Regions from separate parts of the Berryella intestinalis genome, predicted to be linked through region 2. Evidence: predicted binding sites of a transcription regulator. Region 2 holds the regulator's gene; the other holds the start of a gene.
The links. The regulator LexA, encoded in region 2, represses DNA repair genes until DNA is damaged. The targets are predictions, from matches to a motif close to CNAACANNTGTTNG.
Positions count from the first base shown of each region.

Region 1: a site for LexA is predicted at 2,643-2,656, ahead of JI75_RS06980 (Y-family DNA polymerase). Genes of this name have one in related genera too.

Region 1 is NZ_CP009302.1:1,582,691-1,590,475, reverse strand. It holds gene JI75_RS06990 (SGNH/GDSL hydrolase family protein) at 29-988, shown strand; gene JI75_RS06985 (hypothetical protein) at 996-1,328, opposite strand; gene JI75_RS06980 (Y-family DNA polymerase) at 1,321-2,625, opposite strand; gene JI75_RS06975 (hypothetical protein) at 2,740-3,231, opposite strand; gene JI75_RS06970 (L-lactate dehydrogenase) at 3,263-4,216, opposite strand; gene JI75_RS06965 (helix-turn-helix transcriptional regulator) at 4,474-5,937, opposite strand; gene JI75_RS06960 (MFS transporter) at 6,234-7,544, shown strand; gene aes (acetyl esterase) at 7,554-7,785, shown strand, end outside.
Region 2 is NZ_CP009302.1:898,054-905,838, reverse strand. It holds gene JI75_RS04040 (hypothetical protein) at 1-574, opposite strand, end outside; gene dut (dUTP diphosphatase) at 714-1,151, opposite strand; gene nrdR (transcriptional regulator NrdR) at 1,151-1,600, opposite strand; gene JI75_RS04025 (hypothetical protein) at 1,699-2,085, opposite strand; gene lexA (transcriptional repressor LexA) at 2,190-2,831, shown strand; gene hflX (GTPase HflX) at 2,883-4,154, opposite strand; gene dapF (diaminopimelate epimerase) at 4,222-5,142, opposite strand; gene miaA (tRNA (adenosine(37)-N6)-dimethylallyltransferase MiaA) at 5,160-6,101, opposite strand; gene miaB (tRNA (N6-isopentenyl adenosine(37)-C2)-methylthiotransferase MiaB) at 6,121-7,503, opposite strand; gene JI75_RS03995 (stage V sporulation protein S) at 7,549-7,785, opposite strand, start outside.

The DNA of each region.
Region 1 (7,785 bases), 680 kb from region 2:
CCATGCACACGGTTCGAGAGGGGTTCCCGTGACGCGGCTTTTTTCCATTCTGGGCGATTCCATCAGCACGTTCGAAGGTGCGACGCGCGAGGGCTTCGCGGTGTTCTACGAAGGCGAGCGCCGTCGGGTTTGGGGTGTTGAAGCCGTCGAGGACACCTGGTGGATGCAGGTGGTCCGTCGGTGCGGGGGCGTTGTCGCGTCGAACGCGGCCTGGTCGGGATCGTGTGTCGAGGGGCCGGGCTACCCGGCGGGCGAAAGCCCCGAGCGCTCCTCTGCGCTGGCTTCGTCCGACGGCTCGGCTCCCGACGACATCCTGGTGTTTTTCGGGACGAACGACTACGGCTGGGGCGGGTTTCCAAACCAGCTGGCGGGCCGGGGAAACGCGATACCCTTCTGCGTTCAGGAAGAGCCCTGCGAGGACGTGCCGGCCGAGGGGGACGGCGCCTCTCCTGGCGTCTCGGCGTCGTTTCCGGCCGTCGAGAACGCCGTCTGCGGCTTTCGGGATGCTTACGGGCGCATGCTGTCGAACCTTCGGCGCGACTTCCCGGAGGCCCGAATATGGTGCGTCTCGTTGCTGGCGGGGCGCGTGAGTGGGTGCGGATCCCCGACGTTTCCCCGCGCGTACCGGGGCGCGCGCTTCGATGACTACAACGCGGCCATCGAGTCGGCGTGCCGCGATCACGGCTGCACGTTCTGTGCGGCCTCTTCGCTGGGATACGACTACGAAGCGCTCGACGGCACCCATCCCACCGGGCTGGGCATGCGCCAGATCGCCTGGATGGTGGAGGAGTGCATGCGCCGTGCGGGCGACGGGGTTCTGTCCGACCTGGACGTCCCCCCGTTTCCCGGAGGGGAGGGGTTTTTGTCGGCGGACCCCTGCGTAGCTTCGGGGAGGTCGTGCGTGGGCTGCGAGTACGCCCAATCCACGACGGCCCAATGGATGCATGTGTGCCGCCGCTTGATCGAGAGCGGGCCGTATCGAAGGTAGGGACCTCCTACCAGGCGTCGTCGGGGTGGTTGACCGAGCTGAGCGACCGGATGTCGCGGAAGTCGAACGACGCCCCGTTGATCTCCATGCGCCGGGATCGCGCGTCGATGCGCACGACGCTGCCCTCGGCCTGCTCGTAATGGTCCCTCCGGTAGTAGACGACGCTCACCGGATCCCCCGGCTCGAGGGACGCCAGGATCCGATTGAGGGATTCCTCCTCCTCTTCGAGGAGCTGGCAGCGTTCCTGGCGCTCGACGGCGGCGAGGGACATCAGGTTGCCGAGGCCCTTCAAGGCGGCGAAGGGCAGGTATTGTCGGGCCCTGTTCGCTTCGCTATGCACGGTGTCCTCCGATCTGGACGTTGCGCTGTCGGGCGGTTGCGCATTCCAGCGCATCGATTCCCCTGATGAGGGAGTTCTTTCCGTAGCGGTTTCTCACTTCTATGGAGGTGCGGCACAGCGCCCGCTCCCGCTCGAGCTCCCTTACGTCGGTGAACAGGTCGAGCGTCTCGCAGCTTTCCGCCTCGAGGCGCCCCAGCGCTATGCTCATCCGCTTTACGGGGCGCGCGGGATTGACCTTTTCCTCGTAGAGGGCGACGATTTGCTGCTCGAGGTAGCGTCGGGAGGACGTTTTGCGGGAGAGCTTCCTCGATGCCGATGCGGCGGTTTCGGGGGTGAACCGGCGCCTCTGGGTTCGGTAGACGCGCCCCGGCACCGTGTATCCCACCATGAGGGACACGTGTCCGGCCACCATCCGGCGCTCCACCAGCTCGAGGGCAGATTCGTACACCATCTCCTTCAGCACCACGAGCGCCTCGTCGAAGCTGTACTCCCGCATGAGGACCTGCCCGTTGGCGATCGACGTCGAACGGGGGCGGTACGACCTTATCTGGTCGATGGTGCAGTCTTCCCGTCCGTGCGCGTGGTCGATGAGCAGCTGGGCGTTGACGCCGAACTCCCGCTCGAGCAGCGATCGGTCGAGTCGGGTCACCCCTTCGAGGTCGACCACCCCGTGGCGTGCCAGCCGCTCGGCCGTCCCCGGTCCGATGTTCCATATGTCGGTGAGGGGGCGATGCCGCCAGACGGATGCCTTGAACGACGGTTCGTCCAGGTATCCGATGCGATCTTTTTCGCGCTTCGCCGTGATGTCCAGCGCCACCTTGGCCAAAAACAGGTTCGTGCCGATCCCCGCGGTTGCGTAGACGCCCGTTTCGGCGAGCACGGCGTCCATGAGCATGCGGGCGAACGACCGCGCGTCGGTGCGGTAGAGGGCCAGGTAGGGCGTGGCGTCGATGAAGCATTCGTCTATGGAGTACGCATACAGGTCGTTGGGGGACACGTAGCGCAGGTAAGTGCGGTAGATGAGGGACGAGACCTCCATGTACCGGCGCATGCGGGGGGTCGCGACGAGGTAGTCGATGCCGTCGGGTATCTCGAACAGGCGGCATCGGTTTTTCACCCCGCGCTCTTTCATGCGAGGGGTGATGGCGAGGCAGATGGTCGAGCGCCCGCGGTCGGGATCGGCCACCACCAGGTCGGTTGACAGCGGGTCCAGCCCGCGATCGACGCATTCCACGCTGGCGTAGAAGCTTTTCAAATCGATGCACAGATACGTGCGCACGCGCCCAAGGCCCCCCATGGCGCCCCCTTCTTTTTAGAACGTTTGTTCGATTACGGAGGGAATTGTCGCGCGGTTCGCGGGCGCGGTCAATCGAACAAACGATGGAGAATGGGCGGCGTTTCCCGAGCCGGCCTACCGAAGGGCGATCCAGGCCGCCGCGAAGGCGATGACGGCGCAGGCGCAGGCGAATGCGGCCACGGCCGCCCAGGGGATGCTCTCGAAAGGCGCCGCCCCTTCGCGCGCTTCGGCCGCCGCATCGCGGGAGAACGCCACGAAGCCCAGATAGTCTCCATTGTCGGCGAGATGGAGGCACTGCGTTTCGCCGTCGCCGAGGCGGGCTTCCAGCTCGCGGGCGGCCTGCGGGACGAACACGGACTGCACAGGCGCCTCGCGTTGGGACGCGATGGCCACCTTGTGGGAGCCGCTGGCGACGATGCGGCAGGTGGGAGACGTTTCGGTGACGGAATCGGCCACGATCTGCGGGAGATGTTCCTGCTGCGCGCCGTACGCGCGCAGGGCGCGCGCCCAGTCCGCATCGCTTCCCGAGGCGGCGCACAGCGCCAGGGCGACCAGGCGGTCGGCATCGTAGCGGGGGGAGAAGTTCTCGATCGCGGAAACGCGCATGCGGCTCCTTTCCGTTCGGGATCCGGCGCGCCTAGTCCAGCGAGAGCTCGGCGATGACGGCCTTCAGGGCGTCGGCCGATTCGCGCAGGCGCCGGTGCTCGTCTTCCGATATGGGGGCGGGCAGGTGGGAGTCGATGCCCTCGGCGCCGATGACGCTCACGATGCTGAGGGCCACGTCGCTGAGGCCGTACTCGCCTTCCAGCACGGTCGAGACGGTCATGACCGACTTCTCGTCGCGCACGATGGCCTCGCACAGGCGCTTCACCGAGGCGGCTATGCCGTAGTAGGTGGCGCCTTTCTTCGAGATGATCCGCCCGGCGCTGGTGCGCACCTCGTGCTCGACGCGCTCCATGAGCTTTTCGGCCTCGTCGATGCCGGCGTTTCTCAGGCATTCGGAAAGCGGGATGCCCGAGACGTTGGCCATGCTCCAGACGGGAAACTCGCTGTCGCCGTGCTCGCCGATGATGCGGGCGTGCACGTTGCGCGCGTCGAGGTGCAGGTGGGCGGCCAGGATGCTTTTGAACCGCGCGCTGTCGAGCATGGTGCCGGTGCCCATCACGCGGCTGCGCGGAAGCCCGGTGATCTTGGCGGCGACGTAGGTGAGCACGTCGACCGGGTTCGACACCATGATGAGGATGCCGTCGAAGGGGCGCCGCGAGAATTCCACCAGGATCGACTTCAGGATCGCGACGTTTCTCTGGACCAGGTCGAGGCGCGATTCCCCGGGTTTTTGGGCGGTTCCCGCCGTGATGATGGCGATGTCGGCGTCGATAAGGTCGTCGTAGCCGCCCGCGTAGATCTCCACCGGCCCGTAGAACGGGGTGCCGTGCCCGATGTCGAGCGCTTCTCCCTCGGCGCGCTCCCGGTTGACGTCGACCAACGCGATTTCCGAGAACAGGCCGCTTTCCATCAGGCTGAACGCCGATGTCGCGCCTACGAGGCCGCAGCCTATGATCACGGCTTTCCGGGTGTTCGACTGGGTCATGGAGCCTCCTATCGACGTCTGCGCGGCCCTCGCCCCGACGGGGCGCGCAGACGGCTTTCGCCCGCGCGGTGCGCTGAGCAGCATTCTAGGCTCTGTTTCGGTCGATTGTGTTTCGGGTTGCCGTTTTTCGCGAGAAAACGCCTCTGCGGGCTTTCCGTCGGAACCCGAACCGACGCGCGGGCCGCTGCGGCCGGCGCGTGCGCCGCCCGCAGCGCAAGGGGCCGTCCGCGCGTCGGCACCCGCAGCGCCCGTGCGCCCTAGAAGTCGTTGCGCTGCATGTTGAGGTAGTTCAGAAGCTCGCTTCGCTTGTGGATCTGCATCTTCTCGTAGATGTGGCGGATGTGGGTGTTCACGGTGTAGGGCGAGATGACCAGCTTGTCGGCCATGTTGTTGGTGGTGTACCCGCGCGCTATCAGCACGAGGATCTCGCTTTCCCGGCATGACAGCCCGAATTCCTCGGACACTTCGGCGCATATCTCGTCGATCTCGGCGCGCGAAGGGGGCGCGGCCGTGAGGGCGATCATGTTGAACTCCTGGCGCACGAGGGGGATCAGCAAGACGGCCAGGACGCAGATGAGCAAAAGGCAGGTTTCGGGCGTGATGGCCTCGGCCAGCCAGGGCGCGCGCTCGTATTCGACCGCCCAGGTGTTGCCGGCGGCGATGCCCGCGCGCACGAAGCCGCCCGAGAAGGCGAACGCCACCGCCGGGGTCACGTAGCCCTTCGACGTCAGGATACCGAAGTACATGATCAGCAGTATCTCCAGCAGCGACGAGACGCCGGTCGCCAGTATGAAGGCGGGAAAGAAGGTCTCCCGATCGGCTAAAAACAGCCCGAATGCGGTGATGATCAGCACGATCAGCCAGGGGTACATCTTGAATATGTTGGCCTTGTCCTTCGTGGCCAGGCTGATGCCGGCAAGTCCCAGCATGAGGACGGCCCCTCCCAGAACCCCCAGCGTGAAGCTGTGGTCTTTGGGCGGCAGCGCTTCCCAGGGGATGATGGCCACGAGGAAGTAGCAGGCTATGCTTGCGAGGAACGTGATGATGCTCACGGCCACCATGTTCTTCATGCCGCCCTGGGTGGCGCTGCGGGGCAGAAGGACGGGGAAGGCCCGCGCCCCGTCCCGTCGCGCCGCGACCAGCGCGATCCCGGAGACGATGGGGAGGGCGGCCGTGAAGAGGGTCGTGACGTAGGTCGGCAGGATCCACGCGACGCCCACGGTGATGAACAGGGTCAGGCCGAACGTCGTGCCGATGTGGCGCAGCGAGTAGCTGGCCTTGACGCATGCGTAGCGCTCGCCCCAAAGGATCCACATGGCCGATTCGGAGGCGCCCAGGAAGAACGAGAGCGCGTAGGAGATTTCCGGAGTGGCGAACACCTGGGGTATCAGGCACAGCGCCAGGGTGCCCGCCGCGGTGAGCCCGGGGGCGGCCGCGTAGAGCCACCGGTACGAGGACAGGTGGCGCTTGCGTCCCAAGCAGAACGCGATGAGAAGCAGGAAGACGACGGTCGCGCCCAGGTTCACGAGCCAGGCGATGGTCACGCGCTGGTCCAACAGCTCGGTGGCCGCGAACATATGCGGGACGAACCAAAGCGAGTAGTGCCACGCCAGCAGAAGCGCGAATCCCACGTACTTCGACGCGGGCCGGTGCCCCAGCATGTCGGCTATGTCGTTCGCTCCCTCTCTCAGCACTCCCGATGCCTCTTTGCTCGCTGTCATGAAGGCGACCCTCTTTTCTCTGTCTCGATTGCAGGGGCTAGCGATCGCGATGATCTGCTGGGATTTAGAAGGAAAGCCGATGTCGGCTGCCTGGTCACTATGCCCCGAAACTTATCACCAACGAATCATGAAGTCCTCGCAAGAAAATGAGTATTCGGGTAATTAGTGGCCATTTTGCGATGGCAAGCAAACTTCCCCTGAGCAGAATCAGCCCCATAGTCCGGCTTGGGGCCGCATGCCGCGAAGCGCGGCGGACGGTAAGGGTGCTGGGCGAACGTAAGGAGAAAGGAAGGAAGATGTCACTGCTTGCCAAGAGCAAGGGAGAGGTTACGTACAAGGATCTCTCCAAGCTCCACAAATGGGCGCTCGTCGTGCTCATTTCCATGGGGTCGTCCATCATCTACGCGCCGATGTACCTGAAAAGCGTGTTCTACGATCCCCTGATGCAGGCGCTCGGCTGCTCCAACGCCGACCTCGGCCTGATGGTGTCGGCGTACGGTCTGGCCGCCCTGATATGCTACCTGCCCTCCGGGATCGTGGCCGACAAGTTCCGCATGCGCACGCTGGCATGGGTGGGATTCATCGCCACGGCGGTGCTGGTGTTCGTGTACGCGACGCTGCCGTCCGTCCAGGTGTGCCTCGTGCTGTTCGTGCTGATGGGCATCACGTCCATCCTGGTGTGGTGGGGAACGCGCTTCAAGGTGATCCGCCTGTGCTGCGAGGAGAACGAGTACGCCTCCAAGATCGGCATCAGCTATTCGATCTACGGCGTGACCGGACTGATCGTCGGCCTGGTCAACGTCGCCATCGTGGCCGCCATCTCCGGCTCTCTGGGCGTGCAGGCCATGCTCGTGTTCCTGGGCGTCATGATCGCCCTTCTGGGCGTCGCCTCGTACTTCCTGATCCCCGACTTCAAAGGCGAGATCAACAAGGACGCCAAGCTGTTCAGCCTCAAGGAGGCGGCGACTGCGGTCAAGCATCCGGGCGTTCTGTGGGCCTGCGTCGCCTACTTCTGCGTGTACGCCGTCTACCAGGGAGCCACCTACACCACGCCCTACCTCACGCAGTGCTTCAGCGCAGACGGCAACCTGGTCAACGTGACCGGCCTCATCCGCACGTACGGCATCGGCCTTATCGCGGGCCCGGTGGTCGGCTGGATCGCCACGCGCATCAAGAGCCCCTCGAAGGCCATTCTGGGAGGCCTCGTGTTGTCCATCGCCATTCTGGGCGGGTTCCTCCTTCTGCCGCAGGATCCTGCCGGCGTCATGGTCGCCACGGTTCTGGTGGTGGTGTTCGGGTTCGCCACCTACGGTGCGTTCTCCATCGGATCGTCCCCGCTGTCCGAGGTGAAGATCCCGATGTCGATCTTCGGCACCGCCACCGGCATCCTCTCGGTCATCGGCTTTCTGCCCGACGTGTTCATCCACACGTGGTACGGCAGCATGATCGACGCCCAGGGCACCGCGGCGTTCCAGAGCATCTTCGGCTTCGAGATCATGTTCGGCGCGATCGGCTGCGTCTGTTTGGCCATGATGCTCCGCACGATGAAGAAGCGCCGCTGCGAGGAGCCCGCGGCCGAGGCGCCGTCTGCCGCCGACGCATCCTAAGGGGACGCCATGAACAAACTCGACGTCCTCTCGCTCATAAGCCCGCAGATGAAGGCGGTGCTTGCGAAGGAAAGCGAGCTGGCGGGCGACGCGAACGACACCAGCGTCGGCTTCGAGGCCATGCGCGCGAACTACGTCGCCGGGCGCGCGCACTGGGTCGAGGGAGGGCCGCGCATGGCCCTGAAGGCGGACGGGACCGTGGAAGGGCCCTTCGGCCCGATCCCCGTGCGCTTCTACTATC
Region 2 (7,785 bases):
CCGTGCCGGTTCCCGTACCGCGATCGGCCGGCAGATTAAGCGCCTGGTCCTGAGAGTTGAACACCGCGGAAAGGTCGCCGCTTTCGACTGCGTCCATGATCATGGGAAAAATCATGATCGCTGCGACGAGATTGATGACGAGCGCTATTCCCGAGATCCCTATGCCAACCGCCGCCTGACGCTTCAGAAGCTTTCCAACCAGCGGCTTTTCAGGATGTCCATCACCCACGCGCTTGAAATTGACGAACGAGACGATCCCGCACACCGTGCCGACGCTGCTGAGCAGAACGCCGCCGATGAACAGCGATATCGGTCCGGCAACGTTCGCGATCGTCAGCAAGGTGCGGCCTCGCTTTATCCGGACCCGATCCTCGTCGGTGGCGTTGAACGACAATCCGTTCATAAGCAGGCTTTCCAAGCTGGCCCGCGGATCCCGATCGAAATCTTTCGAGGGGTCGCTCCAGCCGTTCGCATCGTAGCCCTTGGGAGGCTCTGGTGCGCCCTGATCCCGCCCATCGCGCTCCTCGACGTCGGACGTACGATCCTCGTTGTCTTCGTTCTTCTTTTCAGCCATATTTTTCCTATAGTTTGAACTGGGAAAATACCGTGTAAAGCCCTCAGATCGATTCTAAGGGCCTGTATTTGATGATTCGAGTCCTAACACCAGAAATCACCTGAAACCAAGCGAGTCCATGCGGCGTCGGACCGAATAGCTAAACCCCGCTGCTTCCGAACCCGCCAAGACCGCGTTCGGAGGAAGGCAGTTCTTCGCAAGGCGCCAAAGTGACAACCGGTGTGGCCAAGATGGTGAGCTGAGCGATGCGGTCGCCGCGCTCGATCCTGAACTCGTTTTCGGCATCGATGTTCAACAGCGCGACTTTCAGCTCTCCGCGATACCCGCTGTCGACGAGCCCGGGAGCGTTCACGATGGAAATGCCGTGCTTGGCGGCCAAACCGCTTCGAGGCAGAACGAAGCCCGCATACCCCTCGGGAATGGCGACCGCCAACCCAGTCCCTATAAGCTTGCGCTCGAACGGCTTCAGAACAGCGTCCTCTGCCGATCGCAGATCCAGCCCCGCATCACCCGGATAGGCATACGCAGGGAGCTCGATCGAAGGGTCGAGCTTTTTGATTTTCAATTCGATACCCATTATCTGTTCAACTCCTCAAGCGCTTCGGCGAACTCCTCGACGCTATTGAAATGCTTGTACACACTGGCAAAACGAACGTAAGCGACGTCATCGAGCTTCACGAGGCGGCTCATGATCATCGAACCGAGATCCTTGGAGTACACGTCGGTCTTCGATTCGGAGCGCAAAGACGACTCGATATCATCGACCAGGCTTTCGATCTGCTCGGGCGAGATCGGGCGCTTAGCGCAGGCGATCAGCAGGCCCCGCATCAGCTTGTCGCGATCGTACGCCTCAGACGACCCGTCGGATTTGATAACCATGAACGATGTGTCGATGAGGCGCTCGTACGTTGTGAAACGATTCCCGCATTTAAGGCACTCGCGCCGACGGCGGACCGAGGTCCCGTCGTCCGAAGGACGGGAATCCACGACCTTCGATTCAAGATTTCCACATGCTGAACAGCGCATATCGCTCCTTTGCTTCGGTCCTCCTAGAGTACCATGCAACGAGCGCGAGATGTTCGGCGGACAACCAAGCCCATAGAGAGCGCAGGGATTCGGAGCGCTTAGGCTCCGAGAAACATCCCGAGAGAGGCGAGCAGCACCAGGCCAGCGCCCAAAACCAGGGACTGACCCTTAGTGAGCAGGCCGAACGACACTCCGCGGGCATCTTCGTAAGCGATGCTGCACACAGCATCGCTGCAGCCGAGCACCGTCGTGTCAAGAAGACCGTCGACGACCGACTTCGCTGTGCGGCCGACCGCCGGTTCCGCGGAATACGACGGTAAGGCGCTTGAACCCTGATGCCGACGATCGGGCTGCATGGTTTCAGAGCCCCGTTCCGCGCTCCGCTTGATATCGTTGAACGAGATTATCTTCCCGTACCGAACGCCCTGGTACTGCAGAGCTGAAGTTCCCACCACCGGGCAGCGCTTGGAATCTTTGACGTTCATACCATGCCTTTCGCTTGCATAGAACCTTTGTTCGTGTTTATAATAAATCGAACAAAGGTTCTTGTCAAAGATTTTTCAAACAAATGTTCGTGTTTGGAGGAAACATGCCTGAGAAGCTTACGAAGAAGCAGCGCGCGGTGCTCGAATGCATCGAAGCGTGCATCCGCGAAAAGGGCTACGGCCCCACAGTGCGCGAGATCTGCACCGCACTCGACCTGTCCTCCCCTTCCACGGTCCACGTCCATCTCGGAGCGCTCGAACAGAAGGGCTACATCGAGCGCGATCCTTTGAAATCCCGCTCGATAACGCTCACGCACCCCGACGAAGAACAGCTCGTCGAGCCGACCAACATCATCGCACCCCGGTTCGGCAATGCGGTGGAAATCCCCCTCGTGGGAAACGTGGCTGCCGGCGAACCGATCTTCGCAGAGGAAAACATAACGGACACAATGACGCTTCCCACCGAAATAGTCGGAGACGCCCCGTCGTTCATGCTCTCGGTGCGAGGGGAATCGATGATCGAAGCCGGGATCAACGACGGCGATTACGTCGTCGTCAAAGAGCAGAAGGTCGCCAACAACGGCGAGATCGTCGTAGCGCTCATCGAAGACGGCGCGACCGTGAAGCGTTTCTACCGCGAACGCGACCACATTCGCCTTCAGCCCGAAAACTCATCCATGGAGCCCATCATCACCCGGGACTGCACGATCGTGGGCAAAGTGGTCGCGGTTTTCAGAAGAATATAGCGTTTTGTTTAATATGACAGAACTCAAGCTGAACTATTAATCAAAACTGAATTAAATAGCGTAAGGACGGAAGAAACGCTCGTGTGCGGGCGGAACGAACAGGGAGAGCCGCGTTCCCTGCTCGGTGTAGCTTTCGGACACAACGCGGCAGCGCTCATGCGCCAACGAGACCAGTTCCCCGCACGAAAACGGGATCTCGACCTCGAACAGCGCCTCGTCTGCGGAGGCCGCATGCGATACCACGGCCAGCAAGTCGTCCATTCCGTCACCTGTGGCAGCTGAAATGAACACGCCTTCCGAATAGCGCTTCCTGAACGCCCCCAACGTCGCTTCGTCCAGGGCATCGGTTTTGTTGAACACGAGCAGGCGCGGGATCTTCTCGGCTCCGATCTGACCGAGCACCTCGTTCACCGCCTCGATGTGAAACGACAGCTCGTCGCTCGAAGCATCCACCACGTGCAGGATCAGATCCGCGCCGTTGATCTCGTCGAGCGTAGACTTGAACGACTCCACCAGGGTGGTCGGGAGCTTCTTGATGAACCCGACGGTATCCGTGAGGGTGATGATGCGCCCTTCCGGCAGCGCAAACCGCCTCGTAGTGGAGTCGAGGGTCGCGAACAGCTTGTCGTCGCTGTAAACGCCCGCATCCGTCAGGTGGTTGATGAGCGTGGACTTGCCCGCATTCGTGTAACCCGCGATAGCGACCTTGAAGACGCCCGTGCTGTAGCGTCCTTCCCGCTGCACGCTGCGCACGCTTTTCACATGCTCGAGCTCGCGCTTGATCGACGTGATGCGTTTGCGCACCATGCGACGGTCCACTTCCAGCTGGCTCTCCCCCTCGCCGAATCGCGAGCCCACGCCGCCGCCCATGCGGTTGGAGGCGAGGTGGGCCCACATGCCGCGCAAGCGCGGGAGAAGGTACTGGTTCTGAGCCAGCTTGACCTGTAAGCGGCCCTCTTTCGTCGTCGCATGCAGCGCAAAGATGTCGAGGATCAGCGCCGTGCGGTCGAGCACCTTGATCGCCTTGTCGAAGCCCTTCTCGAGGTTCGCCTGCTGAGACGGCGTCAGCTCGTCGTCGAATACCACCACATCGGCCTTCAGGGAGCGCGCGGCCTCGGCGATCTCGGACACCTTTCCCGAGCCGATGAGAGTGCGCGGGTTCGGTTTGACCAAGCGTTGGGTAAACGAGCCGACGACCTCCGCACCCGCCGTATCGACCAGGCGCGACAGCTCCTGAAGCGACGAAGCGACCGGCCAGTCGAGGCCGGGGCGATCCACCCCGACCACAACCGCGCGCTCGCGCGGGGCCTCGACAGCCGTCATGCCCTTGACGGTCACTTCCTCGAATCGATCCAACCGTAACCTCCACGCAATCCGGGAACCTGGAACCCTACAGCTCGATATCGCCCTCGAACACCTGGGCGGCAGGTCCCGTCATGCGAACGCGCCCGTCCTCGGCGTATTCGATATGGAGCGTTCCGCCCAAAAGCCTCACGTCGTTCACGCGGCCCGATCGACCGGTGATGAACGCCGCAACGCCCACCGCGCAGGCGCCCGTTCCGCATGCAAGGGTCTCCGCCACCCCGCGCTCATACACGCGCATAGCCAGATGATCGGCCTCGATGCTGACGAATTCGATGTTGGCTTTCTCGGGGAAGGCCGCATGGGGCTCGAAGAAGGCGCCGACTTTGTCAACGTCCAGCGTTGCGAGGGATTTGTTCCCGGGATCGGTGAAGGCGGCGTCGTACAGGGCCTCCCAGTCCTCGATGAAGGCGACCGCATGGGGGTTTCCCATGGAAACGCACGTGAACCTGAAATTCCCGAAGGGCGATTTCAACGTGACATCGCCCACGAACGAGCGTCCGTCCTCTGTGGCCCCCGTCGCCGCGAGCACCGTGGGCACCTGGCTCGGCTCGAGGATGGGTGCTCCCATATCGACCGTTGCGGCGCGCATCAAGCCCCGTTCGTCGCGCGCGAACTCGATGGGCTTGGGACCCGAGAGCGTGTCGATGACGGTTGCCGAAGCCGAAGAGTCGACCAGGCCGCGATCGACGGCCCATTTCGCCGTGCAGCGAACACCGTTGCCGCACATCTGGGCGAGCGTGCCATCGGCGTTGATGTAGTGCATGAAAGCGGAAGCGCCCTCGGTTTCGCCCGGCCGCACCAAGATCACGCCATCGGCGCCGATGCCGAAGTGGCGATCGCACAGGAAGGCGACCTGATCGGGCGAAAGGTCGATGGACCTATCCCGATCGTCGATCATGACGAAGTCGTTCCCCGCTCCGTGGAGTTTCGCGAAATGCAGTTTCATGGCGGCCCTTTCTCGATCTAGTCGTTCACCGCAAGTGTATCAAGCCGATCGGATATGAACTCGCAGGCAGCGTCCCTATTCATGGAATCGTAATCGATCCATAAGATCCGGTTGTCGCGGTTGAACCAGGTGCGTTGGCGCTTGGCGTACCGATGCGTCGCCACCTTGATCTGCTCGAGCGCGTCGTCTAACGTCGAGCGGCCCTCGAGATGCTCGACGATCTCTTTGTAGCCGATAGCCTGAGGCGCGGTTATGCCCTCGCGAAAACCCTGGTCGAGAAGATGCTCGACCTCGCCCACCAGGCCCTCTTCGACCATCTGGTCGACTCGGAGATCGATGCGCTCCCTCAAAACGGCAGGGGTCACCCGCAGCCCGAACATCGCTGCGGGAAGCTTCTGCGGTATCGAGGCCAGCTTCTCTTTCTGGCGCGCGTACGACGTGCCGTCCGCAATGAGCTCGAAGGCCCTCACAACGCGCTTGACGTCGTTTTCGGGGATGATCGACGCGCTTTCGGGATCGACCCGCTGCAGCTCTTCCCACAGGCCATGGGCGCCAATCGAGCGGAACACCTCGAGGTAGCGGTCGCGCACGGGGTTTCCCACCTGCTCTCCGTCGGGAAACTCGTAATCGTCGATGGCCGCGCGGACGTAGAAGCCGGTTCCCCCGCAAAGGACGGGGATGTTGCCGAGCTCTTCGATTCCGCCGATGGCCGCGCGCGCATCCCGCTGGAACAGTGCCGCGGAATAGGGTTGGCCCGGATCGATCAGATCGAGGCAGTGATGGGCCACGACGCGCTCGGAGGCGGGCACCTTGCCCGTCCCGATGTCCATACCGCGGTACACCTGCATGGAATCGGCGCTGACCACTTCCCCGCCCACGGAAACGCACAGCGCCTGTGCAAGCGACGACTTGCCCGACCCCGTCGGTCCGACGATGCAGACGACGCGCTTGTCACCCATAGGGCAGCCTCCCGTTCGATCAGCGGACCGCTTCGCTCACCTCGGTCACGGTGCCGCGCAGATACCACGTGCGCGCCTCGTCGACGCGCACCGTCACCATGTTCCCGATGAGGTCGGAAGCGCAGATACCCTCGGGGATGGGCGCATGAACCGTCTGGTTTTTGGGGCTCTTCCCCACCAGGACCGAATCGTCGCGCTTCGAGGTTCCCTCCACCAGAACCTCGACCTCGGCGCCGAGGTCGACCTGGTTGGCGTCGAAGGCGCTTTTCTGAACGGCCTCGACCAAACGGTCGAAGCGCTCTTGGATGACCGAACGGGGCGTCTCGTCGTCCCATTTCGCAGCAGGCGTGCCCTCGCGCTTTGAGTAGATGAAGGTGAATACCTGGCTGTAGCCGACGCTGGAAACGAGATCGAACGTCGCCTCGAAGTCTTCCGCCGTCTCCCCCGGGAAGCCCACGATGATGTCGGTGGACAAGGCAATGTCGGGGCGAACCGCGCGGACCTTGTCGATGAGCTGACGATAATGCTCCACCGTGTACTTGCGGTTCATGCGCTTCAAGACATCGTTCGAACCCGACTGCGCGGGCAGGTGCAGATACGGCATCAGGCAGGGAAGCTTGCCGAACAGGGCGATGACCTCGTCGGTGAGGTCTTTGGGATGGCTCGTGGCGAACCGCAGGCGCTCGATGCCCGTCGCAGCCACCGCTTCGAGGACCTCTGCGAACCGAGGCTCTCCGTACAGGTCGCGCCCGTAGGAATTGACGTTTTGCCCGAGCAGGGTGATCTCGCGCACGCCCGAGGCCACGTAGCCTTCGGCTTCCTTGACGATGTCCTCGATCGAACGGGAGCGCTCGCGCCCGCGAACATGGGGGACGATGCAGTACGTGCAGAAGTTATCGCAGCCCACGGTGATGGGAAGCCACGCCGCCCAGGAATGCTCGCGATCGGTGGGAAGCTCGGAGGAGAACTCCGACGAGGCCTCCAGCACTTCGGCGCGCTTGCCCCCCTGCCCGTACGCGTCCATGAGCAGCGCGGGCAGCGACGAGAGGTTCTGCGTCCCGAAAACGACGTTGAGGTTCGGAAGGTCGTCGAACAGCTTCTCTCCGTCGCGCTGGCCGATGCATCCGCCCACGGCGACCAGGCGCTGATCCAGCGGGGAGCCCGTCCTCACGGGGAGGTTCTTCATCGAGGCGACCTGGCCGAACAGGCGCGTATCGGCGGCTTCCCTCACGCAGCAGGTCATGAAGACCACCACATCGGCGTCTTCGATGGAATCGACCGATTCGGCGCCCATGCTCTCCAGCATGCCGTAGACGCGCTCGGAATCGTGCTTGTTCATCTGGCAGCCGTAGGTTTGGACATGGAACTTCAGGTCCATAAAGGGAGCTTGGGAAAAGATCATGGAAGGAACCTCGCGTAACGGTCGGCGGAGCAGGCGGTATCGGCGCTAGTCCGCAACCACGTCGGTGACGCCGCGCACCGATTGCGCGACGATCGAGAAATGTATGGCGGTTCGGTACTCGTTGTCGATGACGATGTCGGCGAACGAGGGAATGCAGGCTACCTCGATGCCGATGGGCGAGAGGAAACCGCGCGAAATGGCGATGGCCTTGACGGCCTGGTTCACAGCGCCTGCCCCGACGGCCTGCATTTCGACGGGAACGCCGTCTTTCACCATCCCGGC